Regions from separate parts of the Duganella hordei genome, predicted to be linked through region 2. Evidence: predicted binding sites of a transcription regulator. Region 2 holds the regulator's gene; each other region holds the start of a gene.
The links. The regulator FNR, encoded in region 2, switches genes on or off when oxygen is low (the NO sensors DNR and NnrR bind a similar motif). The targets are predictions, from matches to a motif close to TTGATNNNNATCAA.

Region 1: a site for FNR is predicted at 2,753-2,766, ahead of ABWW33_RS07345 (glycine-rich domain-containing protein). Genes of this name have one in related genera too.
Region 3: a site for FNR is predicted at 7,133-7,146, ahead of ABWW33_RS09430 (KamA family radical SAM protein). Genes of this name have one in related genera too.

The regions. Positions count from the first base shown of each region.
Region 1 is NZ_BPWI01000002.1:697,191-706,922, reverse strand. Features, by position in the region: gene ABWW33_RS07355 (glutamine--tRNA ligase/YqeY domain fusion protein) at 1-650, shown strand, start outside; gene ABWW33_RS07350 (sensor histidine kinase) at 846-2,687, shown strand; gene ABWW33_RS07345 (glycine-rich domain-containing protein) at 2,847-3,509, shown strand; gene ABWW33_RS07340 (hypothetical protein) at 3,620-3,826, shown strand; gene ABWW33_RS07335 (hypothetical protein) at 3,917-4,156, opposite strand; gene ABWW33_RS07330 (hypothetical protein) at 4,417-4,662, opposite strand; gene ABWW33_RS07325 (hypothetical protein) at 4,835-5,086, shown strand; gene ABWW33_RS07320 (SDR family oxidoreductase) at 5,067-5,963, opposite strand; gene ABWW33_RS07315 (CDP-6-deoxy-delta-3,4-glucoseen reductase) at 5,976-7,001, shown strand; gene ABWW33_RS07310 (MFS transporter) at 7,075-8,325, shown strand; gene ABWW33_RS07305 (DUF1345 domain-containing protein) at 8,322-8,987, shown strand; gene ABWW33_RS07300 (HPF/RaiA family ribosome-associated protein) at 9,058-9,426, shown strand; gene ABWW33_RS07295 (helical backbone metal receptor) at 9,451-9,732, opposite strand, start outside.
Region 2 is NZ_BPWI01000001.1:839,436-849,167, reverse strand. Features, by position in the region: gene ABWW33_RS03585 (ABC transporter permease) at 1-741, opposite strand, end outside; gene ABWW33_RS03580 (ABC transporter ATP-binding protein) at 741-1,490, opposite strand; gene ABWW33_RS03575 (efflux RND transporter periplasmic adaptor subunit) at 1,487-2,767, opposite strand; gene ABWW33_RS03570 (efflux transporter outer membrane subunit) at 2,764-4,224, opposite strand; gene yghU (glutathione-dependent disulfide-bond oxidoreductase) at 4,359-5,201, opposite strand; gene ABWW33_RS03560 (TraR/DksA family transcriptional regulator) at 5,349-5,735, shown strand; gene fnr (fumarate/nitrate reduction transcriptional regulator Fnr) at 5,757-6,560, opposite strand; gene ABWW33_RS03550 (response regulator) at 6,729-7,367, opposite strand; gene ABWW33_RS03545 (response regulator) at 7,357-8,868, opposite strand; gene ABWW33_RS03540 (response regulator) at 8,865-9,278, opposite strand; gene ABWW33_RS03535 (sensor histidine kinase) at 9,265-9,732, opposite strand, start outside.
Region 3 is NZ_BPWI01000003.1:288,995-298,726, reverse strand. Features, by position in the region: gene ABWW33_RS09465 (quinoprotein amine dehydrogenase) at 1-640, opposite strand, end outside; gene ABWW33_RS09460 (tetratricopeptide repeat protein) at 745-1,941, opposite strand; gene ABWW33_RS09455 (DUF2863 family protein) at 2,017-3,237, opposite strand; gene ABWW33_RS09450 (HDOD domain-containing protein) at 3,244-4,110, opposite strand; gene ABWW33_RS09445 (DNA-3-methyladenine glycosylase) at 4,374-4,952, shown strand; gene ABWW33_RS09440 (methyl-accepting chemotaxis protein) at 4,857-6,524, opposite strand; gene ABWW33_RS09435 (cache domain-containing protein) at 6,537-6,986, opposite strand; gene ABWW33_RS09430 (KamA family radical SAM protein) at 7,211-8,665, shown strand; gene ABWW33_RS09425 (MFS transporter) at 8,675-9,732, shown strand, end outside.

The DNA.
Region 1 (9,732 bases), on a different contig from region 2:
TGCTGCGTCCGCTCAAGCTGATCATCGACAACTACCCTGAAGGCCTGAGCGAGGAATGCACGTCGCCGGTCCATCCGCACCACCCGGAAATGGGCGTGCGCACCTTCCCCATCACGCGCGAGCTGTGGATCGAGGAAGAGGATTTCATGGAAGTGCCGAGCAAGGGCTATTTCCGCTACTACCCGCCGATCGACGACAAGCCGGGCAGCCGCGTGCGCCTGCGCCACGGCTACGTGACCGAATGCACCGGCTACGACAAGGACGCGGACGGCAAGGTGGTGGCGGTGCACGTCAACTACTTCCCGGACTCGAAATCGGGCACGCCGGGCTCGGACAACTACAAGGTCAAGGGCAACATCCACTGGGTTTCCGCCGCCACCGCGCTGCAAGCCGAGGTGCGCCTGTACGACCGTTTGTTCACCGACGCCCAGCCTGACGCCGGCGGCAAGGACTTCATCTCGCTGCTGAACCCGAACGCCAAGGAAGTGGTCACCGCCTTCCTGGAGCCGGGCATGAGCGCGGCCCAGCCGGACCAGCGCTTCCAGTTCGAGCGCCATGGCTACTTCGTCGCCGACCGCGTCGATTCGACGCCGGGCAAGCCGGTGTTCAACCGCATCGTGACCCTGAAGGACAGCTGGGTCGCCAAGTAAAAGCGATTCGGGTAATAAGACTACCGCAGGCCGGCGCCCCCCCCGCAACGGAGGCGCCGGTTTTTTCTCGCCGGGAATTCGGTATCAAAATGTTAATAGAATGCCAAAAACGCAAATTTACTTGACTCGCATCGGTAAAGTTTCCTATATTCGGCCTTCATCCCCCGGTTTCAGGAGTTGCTTCAGGCACGTAACATGGCAACCTTCCTCGCTCAAAAACAGCTGTTCTCGCCGACCAAGCCGGTCTGGTGGGCCGGCGTCATGCTGTCGCTCGGCATCGGCGCGCTGTTTTATGTCGGCGTCTACCGCACCATCGAGCATGACGCCGAGGAACGTTTCCTGTACCAGTCGCGCAACGCGCAGTACAACATCACCTCGCGCATCAACGCCTACACCGACGTGCTGCGCGCCACCGCCAGTTTCTTCGACGCCAGCGACGGCGTCGACCGCGCCTCCTTCCACCGCTATGTCGGCGGCCTGAACCTGGCACGCCAGTTCCCGGCGCTCAACAACATCAACTACACCCGCTACGTCACCGACGCCGAGCGCGACGCCTTCGAGCGCAGCGCCGCCCACAGCGGCGACGGCCTGGCGCTGGGCTATCCGGATTTCTCCATCAGGCCGCCCGGACGCCGCCCCGCCTACTCGGTGCTGACGATGATCGAACCGGTGGCGCCGTTCCGCGACCGCATCGGCATCGACATCGCCGCCCGCGAGCGCGCGGCGCGCGCCATCGCCGAGGCGCGCGACACCGGCGCGCTGATCACCTCCGGCATGCCGATCGAGAACACCAAGGACGCCCAGGGCTGGGCGCTGGCGCTGCGCCTGCCGATCTACCGCAAGGACATGCCGCTGTACGACGTCGCCCAGCGCCGCGCCGCCTACACCGGTTCGGTCGGCATCGGCTTCAGCGTGCCGCGCCTGGTGCAGGCGGCGCTGGAGCAGATGCAGGTGCAGGATGTCCACCTGATGCTGTACGACGACGGCGGCATCAGCGGCAATGAAAAGACGCCGATCACGCTGCTGTACGACAACCAGGGCCTGGTGCACCGCGCAGCGCGTCCGGCCGACCAGTTCACTATCAGGCTGCCGCTCGACTTCAACGGCCGCCAGTGGAACGCGCATTTCAGCTCGCCCAAGTCGGTCTGGTACAGCAACTTCGACGCCTTCCTGCCGTGGCTGGCCATGCTGTGCGGCTTTGTCGGCTCGCTGCTGTTTTACCTGCTGTTCCACACCTTGTCGTCGTCGCGGCTGCGCGCCATCAAGATGGCCAAGGCGATGACCAAGGAGCTGCGCGACAGCCAGGCCAAGCTGCAGCAGTCGCACCTCAAGCTGCGCCGGCTGGCCGCCCATGCCGACCAGATCAAGGAGCAGGAGCGCAAGCGCATCGCGCGCGAAATCCACGACGACCTGGGCCAGAACCTGCTGGTGCTGCGGATCGAGGCCGACATGCTGGCCAGCCGCACGCGGCAGGGCCACCCGCGCCTGCATGCGCGCGCGCGCAGCACGCTGAGCCAGATCGACAGCACCATCAAGAGCGTGCGCCACATCATCAACGACCTGCGGCCGACGGTGCTGGACCTGGGCCTGAGCGCGGCCGTGGAATGGCAGATCGCCCAGTTCCGCCAGCGCTCCGGCATGGTCTGCGAGCTGATCGAACACCAGAGCGACATCAGCATCGACGACCGCTGCGCCACCGCCTTCTTCCGCGTGCTGCAGGAATCGCTGAGCAACATCATCCAGCACGCGCGCGCCAGCCTGGTGCGGGTGGAACTGCGCCACACCAGCGGCATGCTCACCATGACCATCAGCGACAATGGCGTCGGCATGCGCGACAGCAACCGCAACAAGGTCGGCTCGTTCGGACTGGTCGGCATCGAAGAGCGCATCAGCCTGCTCGGCGGCCACTGCGCCATCACCGCCACGCCGAACGGCGGCACCACGGTCACCATCTCGGTGCCGGTCGACTACGTGGCGCCGCCCTCGATCGACGACATCAACGACACGGCCCGCCTGGCGGCCGACGCGACAAACTGAGACGTCGGTCATCAGGTCACCGTCAGATTAATCTGGCACAGCGAGTAGGAATTTCCTGACAAACATTGAGAAAAATCAAGGAAGCGCTTCCTCGGCTGGGCAAAAATCAAGCGTACTCTGCTTTTTTCAACCCGCTTCATCCACTCAAAGGAAGTCTCCATGAATGCTATCGATGCTCTGGACCTCGAACCAATCAAAGTCAAGCTGATGCACAAGGAATCCGGCGAAGGCTGGTCGCTGGAACGCGCCAATGCCATTGAATTCGAATACCGCCGCTTTCTGTTCCTGATGAAGATGTTCCCGGCGGAACAGGCGGCGCCGCTGGTCGATGTCGATACCTTCTGGCACTACCACATCCTCGACACGATGAAATACGCGGCCGACTGCGACGCCGTGTTCGGCCAGTTCCTGCACCACTTCCCGTATATCGGCCTGCGCGGCGAGGACGACCTGGCGGCGCATGAAAGCATGGGCCTGCGCATGAAGGAATTGTACGAGGCGACGTTCGGCGAGGATTACCTGCGCCACACCGCCGGCCTGCAGACGGCCTACTCGGCCTCGCCGGCCAGCACCGCTTACTCGGCCTCGCCAGGCGCCACCGCATATTCGGCATCGCCGGCCCAGGCCGCCATGAAAACCGCGTATTCGGCCTCGCCGGCCAAGTTCGCCTACTCGGCGTCGCCGGTCAAGTTCGCCTACTCTGCTTCGCCGGGCCAGCTGGCCCAGTCGGTGACGGGTGCGGCACAAGCGGGCGCGGCCATCGACAAGGCGCGCCTGGCCGGCCTCTACACCGACCGCCCGCGCCTGGCGCCCGCAGCCTGACACCGTTCGCAGCACTACGGCGTCCGCGCCACAGGCAGGCGAAGCGCGCTCGCGGCATGCTCAGAAAAGTGGCATACTCAGGGGATATTTACAGACGATGGGAGTTCATCATGGCTGTCAATTCAGTAGCCTCCAGCACCGCCGCCGTCCAGGCGACGCCGCCCGCCCGCCAGCCTGAGCCGGTCAAGACGGTGGCGGACAAGCCGGTCGAGCGCGCTGCCCCGCCAGCGCCGCCCGCACCACCGCAAGTTGCCGCGGCGCCCACGGTCAACACCAGCGGCCAGCGTATCGGCACCACGATCAGCACCTCGGCCTGACCGAAGCATCGCCACCAACACAGCCGCATAAAACAACGGCGCGTTACCGCAAGGTACGCGCCGTTTTTCTTTATGCAGCCGAGGGCTTCATCAGGCCGCCATCAGTTCGCGCAATTCGCGAATGCTGAAATCGCTGATCTCATGCATGCGGATCAGGATGGTCGCGCCGATAGGCAGCGTGTTGTGGCGGATCTTGCTGATGACTGGCGGAGCCACTTCCAGGGCGCGCGACAGGGCGGCATCGTTCTTCAGTTGCAGCTTCTCGATGATGGCGTCCAACACGCGATTCGGGTTGTAGGTCGGCGATGCGGTGATTTCTTTGATAGACATAATGTTTTTAAGTAGGTTCCGGCCGTTTTTTGGAAAAAAACGACACATGGGTAAGAAAAATTTTTAGCTCATTTACCAATGAAGCACTACAAAACACAGACATTTATGCCGGTTTTTAGTGCTTAACCGAGATAATACACGCTTACGTTAACGAACGGCTAACTCATCACACATTTATGTGAGATTTAGATAGATTTTACCCCTATTTCTTGTGATAGGAAGTTTTTTGTTGTAAGAAAAGGTATAAATTCCGGTAAAGACTAGTTGGAACGGCTGATGCCGGCGGCGAGGAAGCACCATTCGACGGCCAGCAAGGTGGCCAGTTGCGCGATGGTGCCGGGGAGGAGGAGTGAGGAAGTGGAGGGAAAGTCAATATTGCCGTTATGGCCATGCCAGCCTAGTTGCCGGCGGATTTCTTCCGGCATCGGCGGTGGGCGGCGGTCGCATTCACGCTGGTGCATGTAGGCCCGAACCTGTTCCTTGGTAGGATGGAAAGTGGCTGGCATCCGCGTGGCTCCTTCATAAGATTACTAACAATATCGTATCATGTGACGACTTGCTTGATTTGAATCAAGCGAACCTGTTACCAGTTTGTCACAAAAAGCTGACACAGAGCTTGCATTACTGTAACTTCCGCCCTCCCCTTTACCTGTTTTTACATCGCGCCCCTTAAAGCCTATGACTTACGAAGAATTCCTTGATGAAGTAACAACACTCCTGCACGAGATCTACAATCTCGACGACGCCGCCGCGATCAAGCTGGTGGTCGACGCCCAGGCCGCCGATTATTTCGTCAAGCATGACGACGTCGAGGAGATGCGCACGCCGGCCCAGGCCAAGCTGGACGCCACCGCCCTGTACGAGGCCAAGCAGAACAAGGTCCAGACCCAAAAGAAACAGCAGCAGCGCCTCAGCGCGAAGAAGAAGTAAGGCCCTTCAGGGCGTCGGCCACGGTGGCATGGCGCAGCCGCACGCCCAGCTCGCGCTTGATGCGGCCGTTGGCCAGCCGGCGCGACTCGGACATGAACGACAGCAGCGCCGGCGTCACCACCTTCTGCAATTCCGCCCGCGGCAGGCGTGGCGGCCGCGGCAGCTGGAACGCATCGGCCACCGCATCGAAATACGCCGCCATCTTCATGTCGCTGTCGTCGACCGCGTGATATATACGGTTGGGCAAGGCGCGGAACAGCGCGCGGGCGATGATGGCCGCCAGGTCGTCCGCATGGATGTGGTTGGTGTAGACGTCGTCCGCCTCGATCAGCGCGGCCGTGCCGGCCTGCAGGCGCTTCAGCGGCAGGCGGTCGGCGGCGTAGATGCCCGGCACCCGCAGGATGGACAATTGCGCGCCGGCGCGCACCGCCCAGCGCCGCAGCACCTGTTCGGCGTCCACCCGGCGCAGCGCGCGCGGGTTGCGCGGCGCCACCGGACGGCTCTCGTCAAACAACAGTCCGCCGCAATCGCCATAGACTCCGGTGGTGCTGACATAAACCAGACGGCCGTGCTCAGGTAAAATGGCGGACAAATTACGCGTGCGGCGGTCCAGCGGCCCCTCGGCGGGCGGCGGCGCCAGGTGGACCACATGGCTGGCCAGCCCCGCCAGGCGGCGCAGGCTGGCCGGCTGGTCGAGATCGGCCACGATCGGCACGGCGCCCAGCGCGCGCAGTTCGGCGCAGCGCGATGGCTGGCTGGTGGTGGCAAACACGCGAAAGTGCGGGCGCAGCAGCGGCAACAGCCGCATGCCGACGTCGCCGCAGCCGACGATCAGCAGGCGCGGCCGCTTGAATTTACGAAGATTGTGGTTTTTCATTTGAAGGATTGTATGACGTTTCAAATTACTGTACAGCCTAGCGGCCACCAATTCAGCTGCGAGGAAGACGAAACCGTCCTGGCGGCGGCCATGCGCGCCGGCGTCGGCCTGCCCTACGGCTGCAAGAACGGCGCCTGCAGCTCCTGCCGCGGCAAGGTGGTGTCCGGTTCGGTCACGCACAAGCCGCACCAGGAGCGCGCGCTGACCAAGGAAGACGAGGCGGCCGGCTATTCGCTGTTCTGCTGCGCCATCGCGCACGAAGACCTGGTGATCGAAGCGCGCGAAGTGGCCGGCAGCGACGACTATCCGATCCGCAAGATGCCGTCGCGCGTGGCGACGCTGGAAAAAGTGGCGCCGGACGTCATCATCATGACCTTGCAGCTGCCCGCCAACGAAACGCTGAAATACCGCGCCGGCCAGTACATCGAATTCATGCTGCGCGACGGCAAGCGCCGCAGCTACAGCCTGGCCTCGCCGCCGGACCAGGACCAGCCGCTGAGCCTGCACATCCGCCACATGCCGGGCGGCCTGTTCACCGAACAGGTGTTCGGCACCATGAAGGAACGCGACATCCTGCGCTTCGAAGGCCCGATGGGCACCTTCTTCGTGCGCGAGGACAGCGACAAGCCGATGGTGCTGCTGGCCTCGGGCACCGGCTTCGCGCCGATCAAGGCCATCGTCGAGCACCTGCGCGCGCAAGACTCGCAGCGGCCGATGACCCTGTACTGGGGCGGCCGCCGTCCGCAGGACCTGTACATGGACGGCCTGTGCCGCCAGTGGGAAGCGATCCTGCCGAACTTCAAGTACGTGCCGGTGATCTCGGCCGCGCTGCCGGAGGATAACTGGAACGGCCGCACCGGCTTCGTGCACGCGGCCGTCATGGCCGACCTGCCGGACCTGTCGGGCCACCAGGTGTATGCCTGCGGCGCGCCCATCGTGGTGGAATCGGCCAAGCGCGATTTCGTCGCGCAGTGCCGCCTGCCGGAAGACGAGTTCTACGCGGACGCCTTCACCACGGAAGCAGATATCAACAAATAAAGCAGCAAGCATCCACCCAACCGGGAGCAGACAGGGATGCAGAGTCCCGAGGCTCTGCTCCCTGAAAGCTCAAATGTCCGACAGCATCGCCTCCGCTCCCCCCGCCAACGGCTTCAGCGTCCTGCGCCACCGTAACTTCGCCTTCTACCTTTCCGCCCGCACCCTCGGCACCCTCGCCGTCCAGATGCAAAACGTCGCCATCGGCTGGCAGGTCTATGCGATGACGCACAACCTGTTCGATCTCGGCCTGATCGGCCTGGCGCAGTTCGCGCCCTTCCTGCTGCTGATCCTGATCGCCGGCCACGCCGCCGACCGCTACGACCGCCGCAACCTGATCGCCATCGCGCTTGGCGCCCAGCTGCTGTGCGGCCTGACCCTGCTGGCCTTCACCGTCGCCGGGCTGACCGCCGTGTGGCCGGTGTTTGCCGTGCTGGTGCTGTTCGGCAGCGCGCGCGCCTTCATGGGGCCGGCCACGCAAGCCATCCTGGTCAACCTGGTGCCGCAGGAAAGCTTCAGCAAGGCCGTAGCGCTGAGCTCGTCGAGCTTCCACGTCGCCGTGATCCTCGGCCCCACCCTGGGCGGGCTGTTCTACCTGGCCGGGCCGAAAACGGTGTATATGATTTCCTCGACCTTGCTGGTGGCGTCGGTGGTGCTGATGTGCCTGGTCAAATCGGTCAAGCAGCCGAGCAACCGCGAGCCGGCCACCTGGCACACGGTGCTGGAAGGACTGCGCTTCGTCTGGTCCCGGCCGGTGGTGCTGGGCGCCATTTCGCTGGACCTGTTCGCCGTGCTGTTCGGCGGCGCCACCGCGCTGCTGCCGGCGCTGGCGCACGACGTGCTGCACATCGGCCCGTCCGGCCTGGGCATGCTGCGCACCGCGCCGGGCGCCGGCGCCGCGCTGTGCTCGATCGTGCTGGCCTTCTTCCCGCTCACGCGCCGCGTCGGCCTGTGGATGCTGGGCGGCGTGGCCGTGTTCGGCGTCGGCACGCTGGTGCTGGGCGCCACCACCAGCTTCCTCGTCGCGCTGACGGCCTTGTTCCTGATGGGCGCCGGCGACATGATCAGCGTCTACGTGCGGCACCTGCTGGTGCAGTATGAAACGCCGGACGCCATCCGCGGCCGCGTGTCGGCCGTCAACTCGGTGTTCATCGGCGCCTCCAACGAACTGGGCGAATTCGAGTCCGGCCTGACCGCCGGCTGGATGGGCCTGACGCGCGCCGTGCTGTTCGGCGGCGCCGCCACCCTGGCGGTCACGGGCGCCTGGGCGGTGCTGTTTCCGGTACTGTCGAGAATGGATCGTTTCCCGCACGAGGAAAAGAAATGAAGCTAAGCCTGCCGCTGCCCGGCATCATCCACAGCCGCCCCCACCTGAGCCTGGCGATCGCGCTGGGCGCCGTGGTGGGCCCGCTGCTGCCGCACGACTGGCCGCTGGTGACGCGCCTGCTGACCGCCTGGAACATCGGCGTCTGGTCCTATCTGGCGATGATGGGCTGGATGATGATACGCGCCGACCACCACGACATCAAGCGCGCCGCCTGCCGCCAGGACGAAAAGGGGCCGGTGATCCTGGCCACGCTGTCGGTGGCGGTGATGATCAGCCTGGCCGCCATCATCTCGCAACTGTCGACGCTGAAAGAGCTGCCGCCGGCCGACATGGTCTACCACTACGGCTTCGTGGTGCTGACCTTGACCGGCTCGTGGTTCATGGTCGGCACCATGTTCTGCTCGCACTACGCGCACCTGTACTACATGGAGGAAGGCGACGAAAAGCCGCTGCAATTCCCCGACCGCAACCTGACGCCGAACTACTGGGACTTCCTGTATTTCTCGTTCACGATCTCGGTCGCGGTGCAAACCTCCGACGTCAGCGTGCACAGCCGTGGCATGCGGCAGGCGGTGCTGGGGCAGTCGGTGCTGTGCTTCTTCTACAACCTGGCGATCCTCGGCCTGTCGATCAATATTGCCGCCTCGCTCATCAATGGTTAACTACTTAACGGGAACCTAAGTCGAAAAGGAGTAATATTGATCTGCAGTTCAAACAACAAGGAGCAAGCGTATGCAAATCAATATCAATGCCGACAAGACTATCGACCGCCATGCCGGTCTCGATGAACATGTACAGACTGTCGTGAGCAATGCCCTCCACCGCTTCGGCGAGCAAATCACCCGCGTCGAAGTCCATTTGAGCGACAACCTGGGCCAGAAATCGGCCGACGGCGACAATCGCTGCCTGATGGAAGCCCGCGTTACCGGATACCAGCCGATCGCCGTCAGCGATCACGCCGCCACCTTGCACCAGGCCATCGGCGGTTCCGCCGACAAACTCAAGCGCGCCATCGACAGCGCGCTGGGCCGTCTGCATGACAAGGACAAGCGTCATGCCAACGACGCCGTGCCGGCCGAGGTGGCCGACGACGACGCATAAGCTTGAAAGGGCGGGAGCCGGCGCCTAACGCCGCGCCAGCTCCCGCAAATACTTCAGTCCCTGCAGCGACCGGCTGCCATACCACGACATCATTTCCCCATCGACCAGCAGCACCGGCTTGCCGATCTGTTTTTCCAGCGCGTCCGCATGCGCCTCGGTAAAGCGGTACGGTTCGCTCGACAGCAGCACGCCGTCGATGCCGGCGATCAGCTCCGCCGACCAGCGGAATTCCGGATAACGCACCTCACCCAGCGGCGGCACGCGCCAGCCGATTTCCTCCAGCATGCGCGCGATATACGTATCCTC
Region 2 (9,732 bases):
CAGCTTGCGCCGCTCGCGCAGCAGCTGCACCAGGCGCGCCTGCAGCGCCTTGCTGTCGCTGCCCTGCTCCATCGAAATGAGCAAGGTGTTCACGCGCTGGTTGCCGGTGACGCGGCGCTGCAGCGTGTGCAGCGGCAGCAGCACGAGATCGTCCTGGTCGTTGCCCATCGCGCCCTGCCCCTTGGCCGCCAGCAGCGCCACGATCACGCACGAGAACTGCTTGATGCGCAGCCGCTCGCCCAGCGCGTCGCGGTTGCCGAACAAGGCGCGCGCCACCGTGGCGCCCAGCGCGCACACGGCGGCGCCCGCGCGCTGCTCGCCATCGTCGAACGGGCGACCGGCGGCCAGCGTCCAGTTGGCGGCGGTGGGCCAGTCGGCACTGCCGCCGGTGACGGTGGTGCTCCAGTTGCGGCCGTTGGCCACCACGGTGGCGCCGCTGCGGCTCTCGGCCGCCACGGCGCGTATGCCACCGATCTGCAGCGCGATGGCCTCGGCGTCGGCCTCCTTGAACGCCGGCGCGCCGCCGCTGCCCTGGCCCAGGCGCTGGCCAGGCCGCACCATCAGCAGATTGCTGCCCAGGCTGGAGATCTGGTCCTGCACCGCCTTGGTGGCGCCGTTGCCCAGCGTGACCATGGCGATGACGGCGCCGACGCCGATGACGATGCCCAGCATGGTCAGGAAGGAGCGCAGCAGGTTGCGCCGGATCGAACGCAACGCCAGCAGAATGGTATTGAACAGCATCAGCTCACCGCCTTCTCGCCCGACGCGGCCGGCATGGGCACTGGCTGCAAGTTCGCTTCGTCGCTCTCGATGCGGCCGTCGAGGAAGCGCACGATGCGCTGCGCGTACAGCGCCATGTCCGGCTCGTGCGTCACCATCACCACCGTGATGCCTTGCTCGCGATTCAGGCGCGCCAGCAGTTCCATGATCTCGCGGCTACGCTGGCTGTCAAGGTTGCCGGTCGGCTCGTCCGCCAGCAGCAGCGACGGCGCGCTGACGATGGCGCGCGCGATCGCCACCCGCTGCTGCTGTCCGCCCGACAGTTCGGACGGCGTATGCGTCTCCCAGCCGGCCAGGCCGACAGCGGCCAGCGCGGCCGCCGCCAGCGCGTGGCGGCGCGCGGCGTTCTCGCCCCGGTACAGCAGCGGCAGTTCGACGTTTTCTTGGGCCGAGGTGCGCGCCAGCAGATTGAATCCCTGGAACACGAAGCCCAGATAACGGCGGCGCAAGCGGGCGCGCTGGTCGCGGGTGGCGGCGCCCACGTCGATCTGGTGAAACAGGTATTGGCCGCTGCTGGGCGTGTCGAGGCAGCCCAGCAGATTCATCGCGGTTGACTTGCCCGAACCGCTGGGTCCCATGATGGCGACAAACTCACCCTGCGCGATATCCAGGCTGACCCGGTCCAGCGCCGTCAGCGCGGCTGCGCCGTGACCGTAGCGCTTGCATACTTCGCGCAGCCGTATCAGCGGCGCGGCGCTGTCGCCGTTCATGGCGCCGCCGAGCGCTGGTCGGTGATCACCAGCATGCCTGGTCGCAGCCCTGGGCCGCTCACTTCCGTGTAGCGGCCGTCGCTGATGCCGAGCGTGACCACCTGCTCGCGCGGCACGCCGTCGCTCAGCAGCCACAATGTGCGTCGCGCGGAGGCGGAGGCGTCGGCGACGCCGGCCTGGCGCGGCGCCCGTCCGGGCAGGCGTGGCATCAGGCGCGACACCATGCCCGCCGGCGCTGCCGCCGCTGCGGTGTCGCTGGGCGTGAAGCGCAGCGCGCTGTTGGGTATCAGCAGCACGTCGTCGTGTACCGCCGCGCGGATGACGGCGGTGGCCGTCATGCCGGGACGCAGGCTCAGGTCGGCGTTGTCGACTTCAAGGTAGGCCACGTAGGTGACCACGTTCTCGGTGATGGTCGAGCCGTACGACACCCGGGTGACCACCGCCGGATAGCTGCGGTCCGCATAGGCGCTGACGCTGAAGGTGGCCGGCTGGCCCACGCGCACGGCGCCGACGTCGGCTTCGTCGACATTGACCAGCAGGCGCAGATGGCGCAGGTCCTCGGCCAGCGAAAACAGCGTCACCGCCTGCAGCGAGGCGGCCACCGCGTTGCCGGGATCGACGCTGCGGCTCAGCACCACGCCGTCGATCGGCGAGCGGATCGAGGCGCGCGCCAGGTTGGTGCTGTCGGTCGACAGCGTGGCCTGGGCGCTCTGTACGTTGGCGGCGGCGCTCAGCTCGGCCGCCTGGGCCCGCGCCAGCGTGGCCCGGCCGGTGTCGAGTTCGGCGCGCGAGGGCACCTTGCCTCCGGACAGGCGGGCCACTTCCTCCAGCCGTCCCAGTGCCGCGCGCGCCTCCGCCAGGCTGGCCTGGCTTTGCGCCAGCTCGGCCCTGGCGGCGGCCAGCGCGGCGCGCGAGCGCACGATCTGGTCCTGCAGCTTGGCCGTGTCGAGCTGGACCAGCACCTGGCCGGCGCGCACCTGGTCGTTGACGTCGACCAGCACGCGCCCCACCGTGCCCGACAGCTCGCTGCCGATATTGACCGCGCGGGTCGGCTGCAAGGTGCCGTTGGCGGTGACGCTGAGCGTGACGCTGCCGCGCTTGACCGGCACCGTGACATAGGCGGGAGCCCGTGCCGCCTGGGCATGCTGCCGCCACGCGTACGCCGCCGCGCCGGCCGCCAGCAGCGCCAACGCGGCGCCCCACACGGCGGCGCGCCGCCACCAGGGGCGTGGTGGTGCGTCGATGACGACGGCCGGTGCTGCCATACGTTGATTCATGGTGTGCTTCCCTTCATCGGTGCGGCACCGCCGTCGGGTTGCCAGCCGCCGCCCAGTGCCTTGTACAGGCGCACCTGGTCGGTGCCGACGTTGGCGCTGGCGGTTGCCACGCCGTCCTGCGACGTGTAGAGCGCGCGCTGGGTTTCCAGTACGGTTTGAAAGTCCACCAGGCCGCTGGCGTAGCGCTGCCGCGCCAGCAGCGCGGCGCTGTCGGCCGCCGCGGCGGCCAGCCGCAAATGATCGAGGCGCAGACGGTCGGCCGCCTGCGCGGCCAGCGCATCCTCCACTTCCTGCAACGCGGTCAGCAGCGTCGCCAGATAGCCGGCCTGCGCTTGCGCCAGCGCGCCGCGTTGCAGCCGCAGCTGGGCCGCGCTGGCGCCGCCGTCAAACACATTGCCCGCCACGCTGCCCAGCAAGGTGCGCAGCAGCGCCGCGCCGCTGCCGCCCGCGGCAAGTCCACTCAATCCCAGCGATCCCTCGAGACGCAGCACCGGGTAGCGCGCGGCGTCGGCCTGGGCCACTTTGGCGCGGGCCGCTTCGAGCTGGGCTTCGGCCGCGCGCACGTCGGGACGCTGGCGCAGTGTGGCGGCCGGCAGGCTCAGCGCCAGCTCTGCGCCGCCGGCGGGTATCGCCTGCGGCGGCGCCAGCGCGTCGTCGAGCGCGGCCGGCGCCTGCCCGCACAGCACGGCCAGGCTGTGGGCCAGCAACGCCCGGCTGCTCTCCAGCACCGGCAACTGGGCCGCGGCCTGCTCGGTGGCGGTGATCGCTTGCTGCTGCTCCAGCGAAGTCAGTAGTCCGGCCTGGACCCGCCATGCGGTAATCTGCTGCGTGGCCTGCTGGCTGGCCAGGTTGTCGCGGGCGATGACTTGCCGTGCCTGGATGCCGCGCAGTTCGATATAACTGCGCGCCACCTCGGCGGCGACCGAGACCTGCACGTTGGCCAGCGTGGCCGCGCTGGCCTGCAGCGTGGCCGCACCGGCCGCCAGTGCATGATGGTTGGCGCCAAACAGGTCCGGTTCCCAGCTGGCATCGAAGCCCAGGTTGTAGCTATTGGTGGCGGACGCCCCGTCGAGCTTGCTACGCTGGGCCTGGGCGCTGCCGACCACGGTGGTGGCCAGCGCTGCGGCTGCGGCATCGCGCGTGGCGCGCGCCTGCTGCAGCGAAGCGCGCGCCGACGCGATGCTGGTGTTCGCTTGCAGGGCGCGCGTCACCAACTGCTCGAGCAGCGGATCGTCGAAGCGGCGCCACCAGCCGGCAAGCGCGGCGCCATCGGACGCGGAGGACGTGGCGGTGTGGCCGGAAGACCAGGCCGGCGGCGGCTGGAACGCCGGCGCCGGCGGCGGCAGATCGACCGGGCGCAGCAGGCTGCAGCCGGTCAGACAGGCCAACAACAGCGGCGCCCCCGCCCTTCCGAGCCGGATGGCCGCCGTCGGCGGCGCGACGTTGGTGTGGTACATGACATGCTCTCGTTTGGGCCGAACGGGCTTTTACTATGAGAGCAAGTGAGTGAAAAAACCATGATCCAGATCAAAACGCACCGCAGGCACGGTGTTTCAGTGCCTCGGTCCGACGTCGATGCCAGCGGCCGGCGTCAGTCCAGATCCGCGGCGTCGTGCCGCTCCAGCACCTGGTCTTGGGGGTTGCCGAACGTGCGGTTCACCTTGCGGCCGCGGATGACGGCCGGACGCGCGGCGATCTCGTCGGCCCAACGCCGCACATGCCGGTACTCGTGCACCGACAGGAATTCGGCGGCGCTGTACAACTGCCCCAGCACCATGCCGCCGTACCACGGCCAGACCGCCATGTCGGCGATCGTGTACTCGTCACCGGCGACGTAGCGGTGTTCGGCCAGCTGGCGGTCCAGCACGTCGAGCTGGCGCTTGGTTTCCATCGCATAGCGGTCGATTGGATATTGCAGCTTTTCCGGCGCGTAGGCGTAAAAGTGGCCGAAGCCGCCGCCGACAAACGGCGCCGAACCCATCTGCCAGAACAGCCAGTTCAGGGTTTCGGTGCGCGCCGCCGTTTCCGTGGGCAGGAAGGCGCCGAACTTTTCCGCCAGATACATCAGGATGGAGCCGGACTCGAACACGCGCAGCGGCTGCGCGCCGCTGCGGTCGACCAGCGCGGGGATCTTGGAGTTGGGATTGACCGCCACAAAGCCGCTGGAGAACTGGGCGCCCTCGTTGATGCGGATCAGCCAGGCGTCGTATTCGGCGCCGCCATGGCCGAGCGCCAGCAGCTCTTCCAGCATGATGGTGACCTTCACGCCGTTGGGCGTGCCCAGCGAATACAGTTGCAGCGGATGCTTGCCGACCGGCAGTTCCTGTTCGTGGGTGGCGCCGGCGACCGGGCGGTTGATGTTGCCGAACGTGCCGCCCGACGATGCCGGCGCGACCCAGATCGCCGGCGGTACATACTTCGATGGATCCGTCATGCATCTCTCCTCACAGTGAGCGTGCAAGCTGCTGCTTGCGCGCGAAAAACCATTCTATCCGAAGCCGGCCCTTTTTGATTTGCATCAATCAAATTGCACGGGCGAGTCTCTACGATGGCTGCATTGAACAAGTGAATGGAGATCGACATGAGTCCCGACAGCAGCGCCCACGTCATAGACGAGCTCAACAGTAGTCTGCTGCTGCGGCGCCGCGAACTGGCGCAGCAGTTGCGCCAGCGCCTGCACCAGGCCGACGAGCAACAGCAGATGGCGCTGTTTAATAGCTACGCGATCGATGCCGACCAGGCCGAAGCGTGCCAGCTCAGCGACACCGACATCGCGCTGCTCAATCACGAATTGATGGAATTGCGCGCCGTCGACGAGGCGCTGGAACGCGTGCGCGCGGGCAGCTACGGCACCTGCGTGCAGTGCGGCGCGGCCATCGCGGCGGCCCGTTTGCGGGCCGAGCCCAGCGCCCAGACGTGCGTGGATTGCCAGACGGCGGTCGAACGGTCGGGACGCGCGCCGGGCTGAGCCGGCGGCAGGCTCACTGCCTCAGGCCACCGCCGGCGTGCGGCCGAGCGCCTTGGCGGCCACCTTGGTGCCGTCCTGGTCGGCGCCGGTCGCCAGCGCCTCGAGGCTGGCGCGGTCGACAATGGTCAGGTCGCGCTTGTCGACCCGTATCCAGCCGTTGCTGCGAAAGCGCGACAGCAGCCGGCTGATGCTTTCGATGGTCAGGCCCAGGTAGTCGCCGATGTCCTCGCGCGACATGCGCAGCTGGTAGCTGTTGGGGGAGTAGCCGCGCGCCGCATAGCGCGTCGACAGATTCAGCAGGAACAAGGCGAAGCGCTGCTCGGCCCGCATATTGGCGAGAAACATCATCGCGTTTTGCTCGCGCATGATTTCCTGGCTCATGATGCGGTGGAAGTGCTGCAGCAGCTGCGGCACGTCGGCGAACAATTCCTGCAGCCGGGCGAACGGGATCTCGCACACTTCGCTGTCTTCCAGCGCCACCACGCCGCAACCGTGCTGGCCGGTGCCGATGGCGTCCATGCCCAGCAGCTCGCCGGCCATCTGGAAGCCGGTAATCTGCTGCTCGCCGCGGTGGTTGACGCGCGAGGTCTTGAAATGGCCGAAACGCACGGCATACAGGTTGTTGAACGGCTGTTCCATGCGGCACAGGTTTTCGTCGCGTTCGACGCGGCGGCGGCGGCCGATGATCTTGTCGAGGCGGCTGACCTCGGCGTCGTTCAGCCCCACCGGCAGGCACAGGTTCTTCAAGCCGCACATCGCGCATTTGTTCTGGCTGCTGCTCACGGCACCGCCATTGTGTGTTGCCAGTTGGAGGTTGGTCGTCATGTTCGCTGCTCCCTGTTGTGTTTTTCGCAGCATCTGAGCGTTGGCTGCGGTATGGAGACAGTATCGGCGATCGGCGGCCGCGCGGTTATCGGGCTTCGCTGCCGTGTCGCGTAGGGGAGTCCGGACAGAAATCTGTAGGGCTTCCCCTACAACCTTTGCAATATGAAACTAGATGATGCCGTGCTCCAACGCATACCGGGTCAGCTCGGCATTGCTGTCGAGGCCCATTTTCTCCAGGATGCGGGCGCGGTAGGTGGTCACCGTGTTGGGGCTCAGGTGCAGCGTCTCGCCGATGCGCACCAGCGATTCGCCGGCCGCGATCAGCTTGAACACCTCCAGCTCGCGGTTCGACAGCGCCTCGAGCTTGCCCACCTCGCCGCCGCCGATCAGGCTGGCCAGCTTTTCCAGCAGGGCCGGGCTCACGTGCTTGCCCCCGGATGCGGCCTTGCGCACCGCCGCCACCAGCGCCGTGGTTGGCGCATCCTTGGTCAGGTAGCCGGCCGCGCCCAGCTTGAGCGCGCGCACGGCGTAGATATCTTCGGCGTAGGTGCTCAGCATCAGCACCGCCAGCTTGGGCCGCTCGGCGCGCAACTGCTTGAGCAGCTCCAGCCCGTTCTTGCCGGGCATGGTGATGTCGAGCAGCGCCACGTCGAATTCCTGCGCCTGCGCCAGCTGCAGCGCCTCGTTGGCGTTGCAGGCTTCGCCGTCGACGCGGATGTCGTCGACCGTGCTCAGCATCAAGCGCACGCCGTTGCGGGCGATCGCGTGGTCGTCGACCAGCAGCACGCGGATGGGATTATTGCTCATGGTGTGCGTCCAATGGCAGGCGCAGCAGCAGGGTCGTGCCCTGCCCCGGCCTGCCGGTGATTTTCAATTCGCCGTCGAAATGACGGCTGCGTTCGTGCATGCCGAGGATGCCCCAGGACTCGCGATTGAGCAAGCGCTCGGCCGCGATACCCTTGCCGTCGTCGTCGATGCGCAGCTGCAGCACGCCGTCGGCGTAGTCTACCCGCAGCTGCACCGCGCTGGCCTCGGCGTGCCGCACCACATTGGTCAGCGCTTCCTGCGCGATGCGGAACAGCATCGTGCTGCGCTCGGCGCCCAGCTCCAGCGCCGACGCGGCCGGGCTGATGGCGCAGGCGCAGTGCAGGCCGGAGCGGCGTTCGATCTGCTCCGCATACCATTCCAGCGCGGCCCACACGCCCAGCTGGTCGAGCACGCTGGGCCGCAGGTCGGTGATGACCCGGCGCACCGTCTCGATCGCGTCCTGGGCCAGTCCGGCCGCCTCGGCCAGCAAGGGCTCGGGCGCCGCACCGGCCGCCGCGCCGCGGTCCATGCTGACCGAGATATAGGCCTTGATGCCGGTCAGCAGGCCGCCCAGCTCGTCATGGATTTCCTGGGCGATGCGCTTGCGCTCGTGTTCCTTGATTCTTTCCTGGTGCGCCGCCAGGTCGCGCTGCGCCTGCTGCGACGCCAGCAAGGCCTGTTCAGTCAGCTTATTCTGGGTGATGTCGATCATGATGCCCTGCATGAACAGCGGCCGTCCCTCGTCGTCGCGCACCAGCTCGGCCTGGTCGCGGAACCACAGCGCCTGGCCGTCGCGTGCCGACAGCCGGTATTCCAGCCGCAGCGGGCTGCCGTCGCGGCGGCAATCGTCCAGCGCGCGCAGCGTGGACGCGCGCTGCGCCGGATCCATCTGCCGCCCGTGCAGCCCGGGGTCGGCCAGCCACTCGGCGGGGGTGAAGCCAAGCATGCCGATCTGCGGACTGATGTAGCGCAGCGCGCCGCCCTCGCCCAGCTCGGCGATGTAGGTGATGGCCTGCATCTGCTCGACCAGCGTGCGGAACTGCGCCTCGGCCTGGCGCTTGTCGTTGAGCAGGCGCTGCTCGCGCAGCATGCGGTGGATCGCCCCCGGCAGGAATTCCAGGTAGCGGCCGTCGACGTCCTTGACCAGGTAGTCGCGCGCGCCGCGCCGCATCGCCTCGGCCGCCACGGCGGCGCTGTCGGCCCCGGTCAGCATCATCACCGGGATGGCCTGGCCGGCGCCGTCGGCGTTCAGGTGGGCCAGGAATTCGAGGCCGGTCAGGTCCGGCAGATGGTAGTCGAGCAGGATGCAGTCGGGCCGCTGCTCGCGCGCCAGCTCGAGCCCGCGCTCGCCGCTGTCGGCCTCCAGCAGCGCAAAGCCGCCGGTGGCATCGGCAGCGAAGGCGCGCCGGCACGCCATGCGGTCGACCACGTCATCCTCGACGATCAGCACCCGCAATACCGCTGGGGCGCCGGCGCCGTTGTCGGCAAGGTCGGCGTTCACGGCATCTCGCTGATGGTCCAGTACAGGTCGATCGAGCGCATCATCTCGACGAAGCGGCGGTAGTCGACCGGCTTGGCCATGTAGCCGGCCACGCCCAGGTCGAAGCTGCGCACCTTGTCCTGCTGCTCCTCGGAGGTGGTCAGCACCACCACCGGGATGCGCCGCAGCGACGGGTCGAGCTTGATCTGCTGCAGGAACTCGATGCCGTTCATGATCGGCATGTTCAAGTCCAGCAGGATGATGCAGGGCCGTTCCTGCGCCGGGTCGCGCAGATACTCCAGGCCAGCCTCGCCGTTTTCCATGCTGATCACGGCGTTGCCGACGTGGATTTCCTTCAATGCCCGCTTGATCGTCATGATGTCGACGTGGTCGTCTTCGACCAGCAGGATGGGTTTGTTACTCACTTTCATGGGCTTGTCCTGTTCTGGGTTGCGACGGAGAGGACTTGGGCAGCGTGAACCAGAACGTGCTGCCCTGCCCGGTCTGCGATTCAAGCCAGATCCGTCCCTGATACATTTCTACGATTTTCTTGGCCAGCGCCAGCCCCACGCCGGTGCTCTCGACCCGGTCGCGCGAGGCCAGCGTCTGGAACAGCTGGAAGATGCGCTCGAAATGGCGCTGCTCGATGCCGGGGCCGTTGTCGCGCACGCTGAAGCGCCAGTGGCTGCCGTCGTCGGCGCAATCGATGTCGATCCGCCCGTCCGGCTTGTCCATGTATTTGATGGCGTTGGAAATCAGGTTGTGGAACACCTGCTGGATGCGGGTCGGCTCGATCAGCACGGTCGGCAGGCCCGGCGCGACCGTGATGCGGAACCGCGGCGGCGGCGCCAGCAGGTCCACCACGTCGGCCAGCAGCCGGTTCAG
Region 3 (9,732 bases), on a different contig from region 2:
GGGCCGGCTTGAGCCAGCCGGCGCCGCTGGCGACGGTCCAGCTGCGGCCTTCGCCGGCGATGGCGACGTCGATCGCCGCCGGCGCGGCGCCGCCGAGGTGGGCGGTGCCCGCCAGCGCCACGGTGGGCGTGGCGGTGAAGGTGGCCTGGCCGGCCGGCACCACCTGGAAGCTGTAGGGCAGCAGCATCGGCGAACCGGGGAACTGGCTGGCGCAGCCGCTGTCACGGCACAGGCGCACGTTGAAGTTGCCGGTGTAGGTGCCGGCCGCCAGGCTCGGCGCCGATTGCAGGATGGCGTGGTATTGGGTGTCGCTGTCGCGGATCAACTGGGCGCTTGGCTGGATCACGCCGGCGCTGTCGGTGACGCTGGCAACCACCGTGGTGGCGTTGGCGAAATCGGCCGGACGGTTGACGGTGGCGAGCACGTTCAAGGTCAGCGAGGTGCCGGCGTTGATGGTGGCGCGTACCGTGGCGGGATTGAAGGTCAGCGCGGGCGAGGCGGCCGGGGTATCGGTGCCGCCGCCGTTGTTGCCGCCTCCGCCGCCGCCACCACCGCCGCCACCGCAGGCCGTCAGGCCGGCGCCCAGCAGCGCGGCCAGCGTCAGGGAGGCGATGACTGTGGCGGACTTGGGTCTGAGCATGGCGGAATCCTTGTGGTAAACGCTGCTTGATTTACAATTATTGCAATTGTTGCGCAATTGCAACTAGAAGTCAAGCCTGTCCCACCAGTCTGCCATGATGTTTGCTAGTGGCGCGCCTCATACGCGCGCAGCCGGTCCAGCTTGGCCGAATACAGGTCGTGGTCGCCGCGCGTGGTGCTGTTTTCCAGCGCGTGCGCCAATTGCGACTCGGCCGCCTTCAGGTTGCCCAGCTGGTAATTGGCCATGGCCAGCCAGAAGTGGAATTCGTGGTAGTCCGGCACCCGCTCCAGCTCGCGTTCGAACATGTCGCGGGCGCGCTTGTAGTCGCCCCGCGCCATCGCTTCCTGGCCCAGGTTGAAGAAATGGAAGGGCGGATACGGCTCCAGCTGCGCCAGCCGCACGCGCAGCACCGCCGCTTCATCCATCTTGCCTTCGCTTTCCAGCGTTTGCGCCAGGTTGGCCAGGAAGATGGTGTTGTCCGGCGCCTGCGACAGCGCATAGCGCAGCGTCTGCTCGGCGTCGAGCCGGTCGCCGTGGTGCTGGTAGATCACGCCCAGCGTGTTGTAGACGTTGAGGTAGTGCGGATCCTGCTCGATCGCCTTGCGCACCGACCAATAGGCGTCGTCCAGCTTGCCTTGCGCCATCAGCTCGGCGGCGCGGTTGTTCAGGTACATGGCGATGATGGTCTGCTCCTCCAGCGGCTTGGCGTTTTCGCGCGCCTTGGGCGGGATGGGGATGAAGTCCACCACCAGCGAGTTCGACATGTCGACGCTGATGCCGTCGGCGTAGCGGGTGCGCTGCTTGCCTATCGCCAGGTTGACGTGGTTGCTGGCGAAGTACAGGTCGCCGGAGCGGCTCCAGCTCTCGTCGACCTCGACCTGCTGAAACTGCACGGGCAGGTTGAGCTCGCGTGCCAGCGCGGCTGTCATGATGGCCAGCGACAGGCAGTTGCCGGCGCGCGCCGCGAAGGTCTGGGCGGCGTTGCGCGTCATCGCCGAATCGTATTCGAGCTTGAGCTTGTCCTTGCGGTAGAGCGCGTCGAACAGCACGCGGCGCACGTCCTTGCCGCCGAGCAGGCGACCGCTGCCGCCGTTGCCGCCGATCTCGCGCTGCAGGTAGAGCCGCATGTCGTCATTAAGGGCGAATACATGGTCGGTGTCGACCGGGGTGGCGGGCGGCTGGAACAGTTGGTCGTGGAATACCGGCGGGGCGGCGTCGCGCGCCACGGTCGCGGGACCGGCGCAACCGCCCAGCAGGGCGGTCGACAGCACGGCGCATAAGGTCAGGGCCCAGGTTTTCATGACGATCTCCCAGCGGATTCTGTGTTCCGCTTGAAGAAAGTATCCTCGGCTCCCGGGACTATGTCAAACAGGAATTTATGCCAGCGGCCGCACGTCCACGGCCTGTCCCTGGGCGTCGAATCGGAGCGCCGCCGAGACGTTGACGATGCCGATGCTGGCCAGCGCGTCGCGCAGGTCGTCGAGCTCCAGTTCGAGGTCGGCGGCCAGGTCCAGCGGGCGCTCGCACAGCGCCAGCTCCACCTCGCCGTCGAACAGTTGCACGCGCAGTACCATGTCGTCGTCGACGTCGGCCGGGGCGATGATGGCGCTGGCCTGCTCCGGCGCGCGGCCGTCCAGCGCCTGGTTCAGTTCGGACAGCATGCGCAGCGTCGCGTATTCGGCCTGGGCCTGTTCCCTGGCGCCGAAGAACAGGTCCTGGTACAGGAAGTTCAGGGTCAGTTCCGGCGTCGCGCCACGGCCGCGGCCCAGGCAGCGCGCCACCAGCGGCGCGTGCTGCGCGGTCCACTGCTGATAGCGTTCGGCGCGCCTGGCGAAGTAGGCGTCGGCGGCTTTTTCGGCTTTCGGCACCTGGTAGAAGGCGTCGTCGGCGCGCTTGAGCGCAAAGCCCAGCAGGAAGCGCAGCTCGACGGCGCTGTCGGCGGCGCCGAAGCTGGTGGCCGACCAGCCGGTCGCCATGCTGCGTTCCAGCGCCGGCGCGGCGGCGATTTTTTTCTCGGTCAGCGAGTGCGCCGCCTCGCGCAGCATGGCGTGCAGCTGGCCGTAGGTGATGCGTTCAATTTCGTCGAGGTCGTAGGCGTGGCTGACCAGCACCACCTTGGCCTGCGGGCTTTCCAGGCCGGCGTCGGTGAAGCTGGCCAGCAGCGCCTCGTAGGCATCGCTGTCCTGGAAGTCGGCGGCGGGGTCGAGCCCGCCCTGGCTGTGCACGAACACCGGGATGGCGAAGGCGTCGATCTCCAGCTCGGGCGCGCCCTCGCGGCGCAGCAGCAGGCTGGCGGCGCCTTCCTCGACCGCGTTGCGCAGGTAGCGGTAGCCGTCGATGGCCTCGTCGCGCGCCAGCTCGATGGCGCCGTACAGCACTTCGTCCTTGCCCTGGTTGAGCAGCTTGCGCAGCAGGCGCTGGAAGTCGAGCGCCTTTTGCGCCAGTTCGGCGCGGGTGCTGTCGGCCACGATGTCGTTGTTGAATTCGCCGTCCGCCAGGTCCAGCGCCAGGGCGCACAATTCGGTGGTTTGCTGCTCGTCTTTCAGTTCCGGGGAGTTGGCGGATTTGCGCGGTACGGGGCGCTTATTTTTAGGCATTTTTTCTTATCGGTCGGTGTGGAAGGCTTCGTGCAGTTCGTCGAGCAGGTCGGCGGTTTCATCTTCGGACAGGCCGAGGTGGCGGCAGGCGCCATCGCCGCCTTTTTCCCATTCATAGGACAGGCTGCGGCCATGGAAGCGCGCGATGCCTTTTTCCGCCAGCAGCGCCAGCGCCACCAGCGAGCGCACGGCGTCGTCGGTGGCCGGGTCGTCCAGCACGCGGTAATCATGGTGCAGCAGGATGGCCCAGGAGACGTCCGGCGACAGCCCCCAGTTGCGCGCCAGCAGGCAGCCGATGGCGGCGTGGTTGGTGCTGTAGCGGCTGTCCTCGATGGCGGTGAACGGGGTCTCGGCGTCCTCGCAGGCGTCGGCGTAGGTGCCGGCGTAGTCGGTGAAGCGGTTCATCAGCAGCGGCACGCCGATGTCGCAGAACAGGCCGAAGGTGTGGGCGATGTCGGGCGGCGCGATGCGCAGCTTTTGCGAGAAGAACACCACGGCCTGGGCGCGCCGGGCGGAGATTTCCCAGAACGCGTTGAGGTCGGCCTCCTTGCCTTCGATGGCCTGGCGCGCCAGCAGCCCGGTCAGCAGCGCGGCGCACTGGTTGATGCCGAGGAAGTTGATGCCCTGCTCGACCGACTTGGCCTTGCGCGCGGCGCCGAAGAACGGCGAGTTGGCCAGCTTGAGCAGCGCGCCGGACATGCCGACGTCGTTGCCGATGATGCGGGCGATCTTGCGCGGCGACGGATCGGGCAGCGCCAGCTCGCGCTGCAGGTCGACAAGCAGGCTGGGCCGGGGCGGAATGCGGATCGAGCGCATCAGCGCGTCTTCTACCGCGTTTTCTGCTGGCATGGCTTTGGCTGCAACTGTCGTCATCGTGTTCATCTTGGGGTAAGGGCGGCGCGCGACGCTATTTCATCATGATGTTATTTCATCACTATAAACCAGGGCGCCAACTCATGCTGGGCATGCTTACTCCGATTATCGCCGCAAGCGCGCGCCGGCGGCATGAATTTCTCCCGATTTTCTGGCCGCGCCGCCGTATTTTGTCGCTTTGTACCGCGGGTCGCGGCGATTCGATAATCATTTGTCACGTGTTTCATGAGCCTCCAGGCCATGTTGACGTTTACAATACATGGATGAATACGCTACTTGCAGGCATAGATTTCAGCGCGCCCTCGCACGAGGTGGCGCGCCGGCTGATCGGCGTGACCTTGCTGGTCGACGGCGTCGGCGGGCGCATCGTCGAGACCGAGGCCTACGACGGCACCGAGCCGGCCGCCCACACCTTCAACGGGCCGACCCCGCGCAATTTCTCGATGTTCGGGCCGCCCGGGCGCAGCTATGTGTACCGCTCGCACGGCCTGCACTGGTGTTTGAATTTTGTCTGCCGCGAGGAGGGCCACGGCGCCGGGGTGCTGATCCGCGCGCTGGAGCCGGTGGCGGGGCTGGAATTGATGCGCGAGCGGCGCGGCCTGGAAGACGAGCGGCTGCTGTGCTCGGGACCGGGGCGGCTGTGCCAGGCGCTGGGCGTGACGCGGGCCCTGAACAACTGGCCGCTGGACGCGCCGCCGTTCGAGCTGCTGCCGCGCGACCATGCGCCGAAGATTGCGTTGGAAGTGCTAGCCGGCCCGCGCATCGGCATTTCCAAAGCCGTGGAGCTGCCGTGGCGCTTCGTGCAGGCCGGCTCGCGCTTTTTGAGCAAGCCCATGCGTTGAAGTCGGGGCCGGCGCCAGCTTGAACACCGACACCGCCTCGGACAGGTGGCTGGCCTGATCCTGCAGGCTGGCCGCCGCCGCCGCGGCCTGCTCGACCAGCGCGGCGTTCTGCTGCGTCATGTCGTCCATCTGCCCGACCGCCTGGTTGACCTCGGCGATGCCCTGCGCCTGCTCGGCGCTGGCCTCGCTGATGCGGGCGATGATGTCGTTCACCTGGCGCACCGAGGCGACGATGTCGTCCATGCGTTCGCCGGCCTGCTGCACCGAGGCGCTGCCGCTGTCGATGGTGGAGACCGAGGCCGCGATCAGCGCCTTGATTTCCCTGGCCGCGGCGGCCGAGCGTTGCGCCAGCGTGCGTACTTCCGAGGCCACCACGGCGAAGCCGCGTCCCTGCTCGCCGGCGCGCGCCGCCTCCACCGCCGCGTTCAGCGCCAGGATATTGGTCTGGAACGAGATGCCGTCGATGACGCCGATGATGTCGACGATCTGGCGCGAGCTGGCGCGGATCGAGGCCATCGTCCGCACCGCCTGCTGCACCGCCGTGCCGCCGTGCTGCGCCAGCTCGGAGGCGCCGGCCGCCAGGGTGCAGGCCTGGCGCGCGTTGGCGGCGTTCTGCTGCACCGCCTGCGTCAGGCTGTCCATCGCGCTGGCGGTCTGCTCCAGCGAGCTGGCCTGCATCTCGGTGCGGGTCGACAGGTCGAGGTTGCCGCTGGCGATTTCGTGGGCGGCGGTGTCGATCGAGCGCACCGAAGTCATGATGGCGGTCAGCGTCTGCGTCAGGTTGTGCATGGTCTGGTCCAGCATGCGGGCGGTGTCGGCGATCTCGTCGCGGCCGTCGTTGCGCCGGCCGGTGCCGAGGCGGCCGGCGGCCAGCGCCACCACCACGTCGGCGATGGCGCGGATGTCGCGCAGCATGGCGCCGCGCACCGCCATCGTCACGCCGATCGACAGCGCGATCGACAGCAGCACCATGACCGCCATGGTCGTGCTCAGCGCGTGGAACTCGGCCTTGGCGCGCGCGTGCGCCTGTTCGCTGTAGCGCTTTTCCAGCGCCGACAACTGCGCCAGCTGTTCGTTCAGCAGCAGGAATTGTTTTTCCGCGCGCGCCATCGAGTTGGTGGCGATGCTCTGGTCCATCTGCGCCATGTCCATGGTTTCCAGCACGGCTTTGCGATAGGCGTTCAGCGACAGCAGCGACTGCCCGACGATCTTGCGTTCGTCGTCGGTATCGGCGGCAGGATCTGCCGCGGCATCGGCCAGCTGGCACAGCTGGGTCTCGATATCGGCGTGGGCGGTCTTGATCTGCCGGCTCAGCGCGTCGAGCCGCGCCTGCGCGAAGCTGCCGTTGACCCAGGCCAGCAGCTGGTAGATGTGGGCGTGGGCGTAGCGGGCGTCGCCGGAGACGTCGGCCGCGATCTTCAGGCGCGCGGCGCGCACCTGCACCAGGTTTTCCAGCGAGGCGTTTTGTCGCACCATGCCGTAGTAAGAGGCGGCGGCCGTCACGATCAGCAGCAGCAGCACCAGGCACGGCGCCAGCAGCAGTTTGGGACCGATACGCAGTTTCTTCAGCATGATGCGCTCCCGCTATTTTTTGTAGATGCCCGCTTCCAGCACCGCATCGCCGACGCGCAGGATGTAGGTGGTCTTGGCTTCGAGCTTGCCGCTGGTGGGGTTCTTGTACATGTAGTCGACCCAGCCGTGGCCCCTCCTGGCGGCCAGCTCGATGATCTCGCGGCGGTATTTCTTGCCGTTGGCGTCGGGCACGTCGGTCAGGTCCTTGCCGACGATGGACGGATTGATCGGGTGCGCCAGCACGATGCCGGTGTTGATGTCGCGCAGGTCGACATACAGCGAGCCCTGGACATAGTCGGGGTCCTTGGCGCTGATCTTCTTCATCATCTCTTCCTTGCCGTGCGCCTTGATGAAGGCGGCGCCTTTCTCGGCCATGGCGATGGCGTCTTTTTCGGTCGGCTCGGCGGCGCGGGCGGGCAGGCACAGCACGGCGGCGGCCAGGGTGGCGGCGGTCAGTCTCATGACGTTTCCTCGATGGTGGCGGGCGGGATTGCTTCGATGAACTGTACGCCGGCGGGGGCGCGGCGAATTGCGGTGTCGCAAGTTCTGGCCGTGTGGCAACGTCGGATGCGGTCTGCATCAATGCAAAATATCTTTCCATGCGTCAGTTGATTTGCGGCAATCGCACGGTGGGGCGCGGGGCCTAGCATGCAGTTTCCGCCACCTCACTGCGATAGGAACCCGCGATGACCACTACTCCGATTTCGTCCTGGAATGCCGCCGGCGCACAGGCGCCCAAGTTCAAGCCGTTCATCCGCCAGACCATCCCCAACTCGCGCCAATGGGAGTGGATCCCGCGCGACCTGCAGGAGGCGGTGCAGGTGGTGTCGCACGTGCTGCCGTTCCGCACCAATGAATATGTGCTCGACCACCTGATCGACTGGAACAACATCCCCGACGATCCGATCTACCGCCTGACCTTCCCCCACCGCGACATGCTGGCGCCGGACGACTACGCGCAGCTGCGCGAGCTGGTGCTGGGCCGCGCCAACCAGGCCGCGCTGGTGGAGCTGGTGCGCAAGATCCGCATGCGCATGAACCCCCATCCGGCCGGGCAGATGACGCACAACGTGCCGCGCGTGAACGACGCGCCGCTCAAGGGCCTGCAGCACAAGTACAAGGAGACGGTGTTGTTCTTCCCCAGCGCGGGGCAGACCTGCCACGCCTACTGCACCTTCTGCTTCCGCTGGCCGCAGTTCGTCGGCATGGACGACATGAAGTTCGACGCCAAGGAGTCGCACGAGCTGGCGTCCTACCTGAAGACGCACCCGGAGGTGACCGACGTGCTGATCACCGGCGGCGATCCGCTGATCATGAACACGCGCTCGCTGGAGGCCTACATCGAACCGCTGCTGGTCCCGGAGCTGGCGCATATCCAGAACATCCGCATCGGCACCAAGTCGGTGGCGTACTGGCCGCAGCGCTTCGTCTCGGACCGCGACGCCGACGACTTGCTGCGGCTGTTCGAGCGCGTGGTCGCCAGCGGCAAGAACATGGCGATCATGGGCCATTACAACCACGCGATCGAACTGCGGCCGGAGATCGCGCAGCAGGCGGTCAAGCGCATCGTCGGCACCGGCGCCACCCTGCGCATGCAGGGGCCGCTGATACGGCATATCAACGAGGATCCGAAAAGTTGGGCGGAATTGTGGCAGACCGGCGTGCGGCTGGGCGCCATTCCCTACTATATGTTCGTCGAGCGCGACACCGGGCCGCGCGAGTATTTCCAACTGCCGCTGGCGCGCGCGCACGAGATCTTCCAGCAGGCGTACCAGATGGTGTCGGGCCTGTCGCGCACCGTGCGCGGGCCGTCGATGAGCGCCTTCCCCGGCAAGGTGGTGATCGACGGCATCGTCACCATCGCCGGCGAGAAGCTGTTCGCGCTGCAGTTCCTGCAGGCGCGCAATCCGGACTGGGTGCGCAAGCCGTTCTACGCGAAATTCGATCCGCAGGCGACCTGGATGGACGAGCTGAAGCCGGCCTTCGGCAAGGACAAGTTCTTCTTCGAGGAGGAGGGCGGCAGCCGCAGCGAGTTCGGCGCCGAGCCGCCGGGCCGGCGCAAGGTGATCCCGCTGATCTCGGCGCGCCAGGAAGAGGCCATGCGCGCTGCCGCCGAATGCGGTTCGCACACGGCCGCCTAGGGGAACGCGATGACGGCGCCGCTCCCCAGGCTGTCCGGCCGCGCCGTGTTCGTGCTGGTGTTTCTGCCGTTCGCGCTGGGCCACTATCTGTCGAGCCTGATGCGCACCGTGAACGCGACGCTGGCGCCGCAACTGGTGGCGGCGTTGTCGCTGACGCCCGGCCAGCTTGGCCTGCTGACCAGCGCCTACTTCTTTTCGTTCGCGCTGGTGCAGCTGCCGGTGGGCATGGCGCTGGACCGCTGGGGGCCGGCCAGGGTGCAGCTGCCGATGCTGATGCTGGCCGCCGCCGGCGCGCTGGCCTTCTCGGGCGGCCACGATTTCACCCAGCTGCTGCTGGCGCGCGCGCTGATCGGGCTGGGACTGGGCGGCTGCTTCATGTCGGCGGTGAAGGCGATCTCGACCTGGATCGCGCCGGCGCGGCTGCCGTCGGTGCAGGGCTACCTGATCGCGGTGGGCGGCCTGGGCGCGGCCTCGGCCACCCTGCCGGTGCGGCTGGCGCTGCACTACACCGACTGGCGCGGGCTGTTCGTCTGGCTGGCCGCGGCGGCGGCAGGCACCGGGCTGCTGATCCGGCTGCTGGCGCCGGCCCATCCCCAAACCGGAACGCTGCGGCCGGCAACGCTGGCGGCGATGCGCGAGGTGGTCCGCCATCCGGCCTTTCGCGAGGCTGCGCAGCTGGTGCTGGTGCCGCACACGGTGTTCTTCGGCATGCAGGGCTTGTGGATCAGCCGCTGGCTGGTCGACGTCGCGCATTTTTCCGAGGAGGCGGTGGCCTACCTGCTGTACCTGAGCATGGCGGCGATCATTTTCGGTGCCATCGCGGTCGGCATGATCACCGAGTGGGCCGGCCGGCGCGGCGTGCGGCCGCTCAGCGTGGCGGCGGCCGGCGTGGCGCTGTTCATCGTGGTGCAGCTGGGTTTCGTCTGCAACTGGGCGCCCAGCTACCAGCTGTTGTCGGTGTTGTTTACGCTGGTCGGCACGGTGACCGGCATCGAATATGCGATCGTCGCGCAAAGCCTGCCCGGCGCGCTGACGGGACGCGGCGCCACCTGCCTGAACCTGATGAT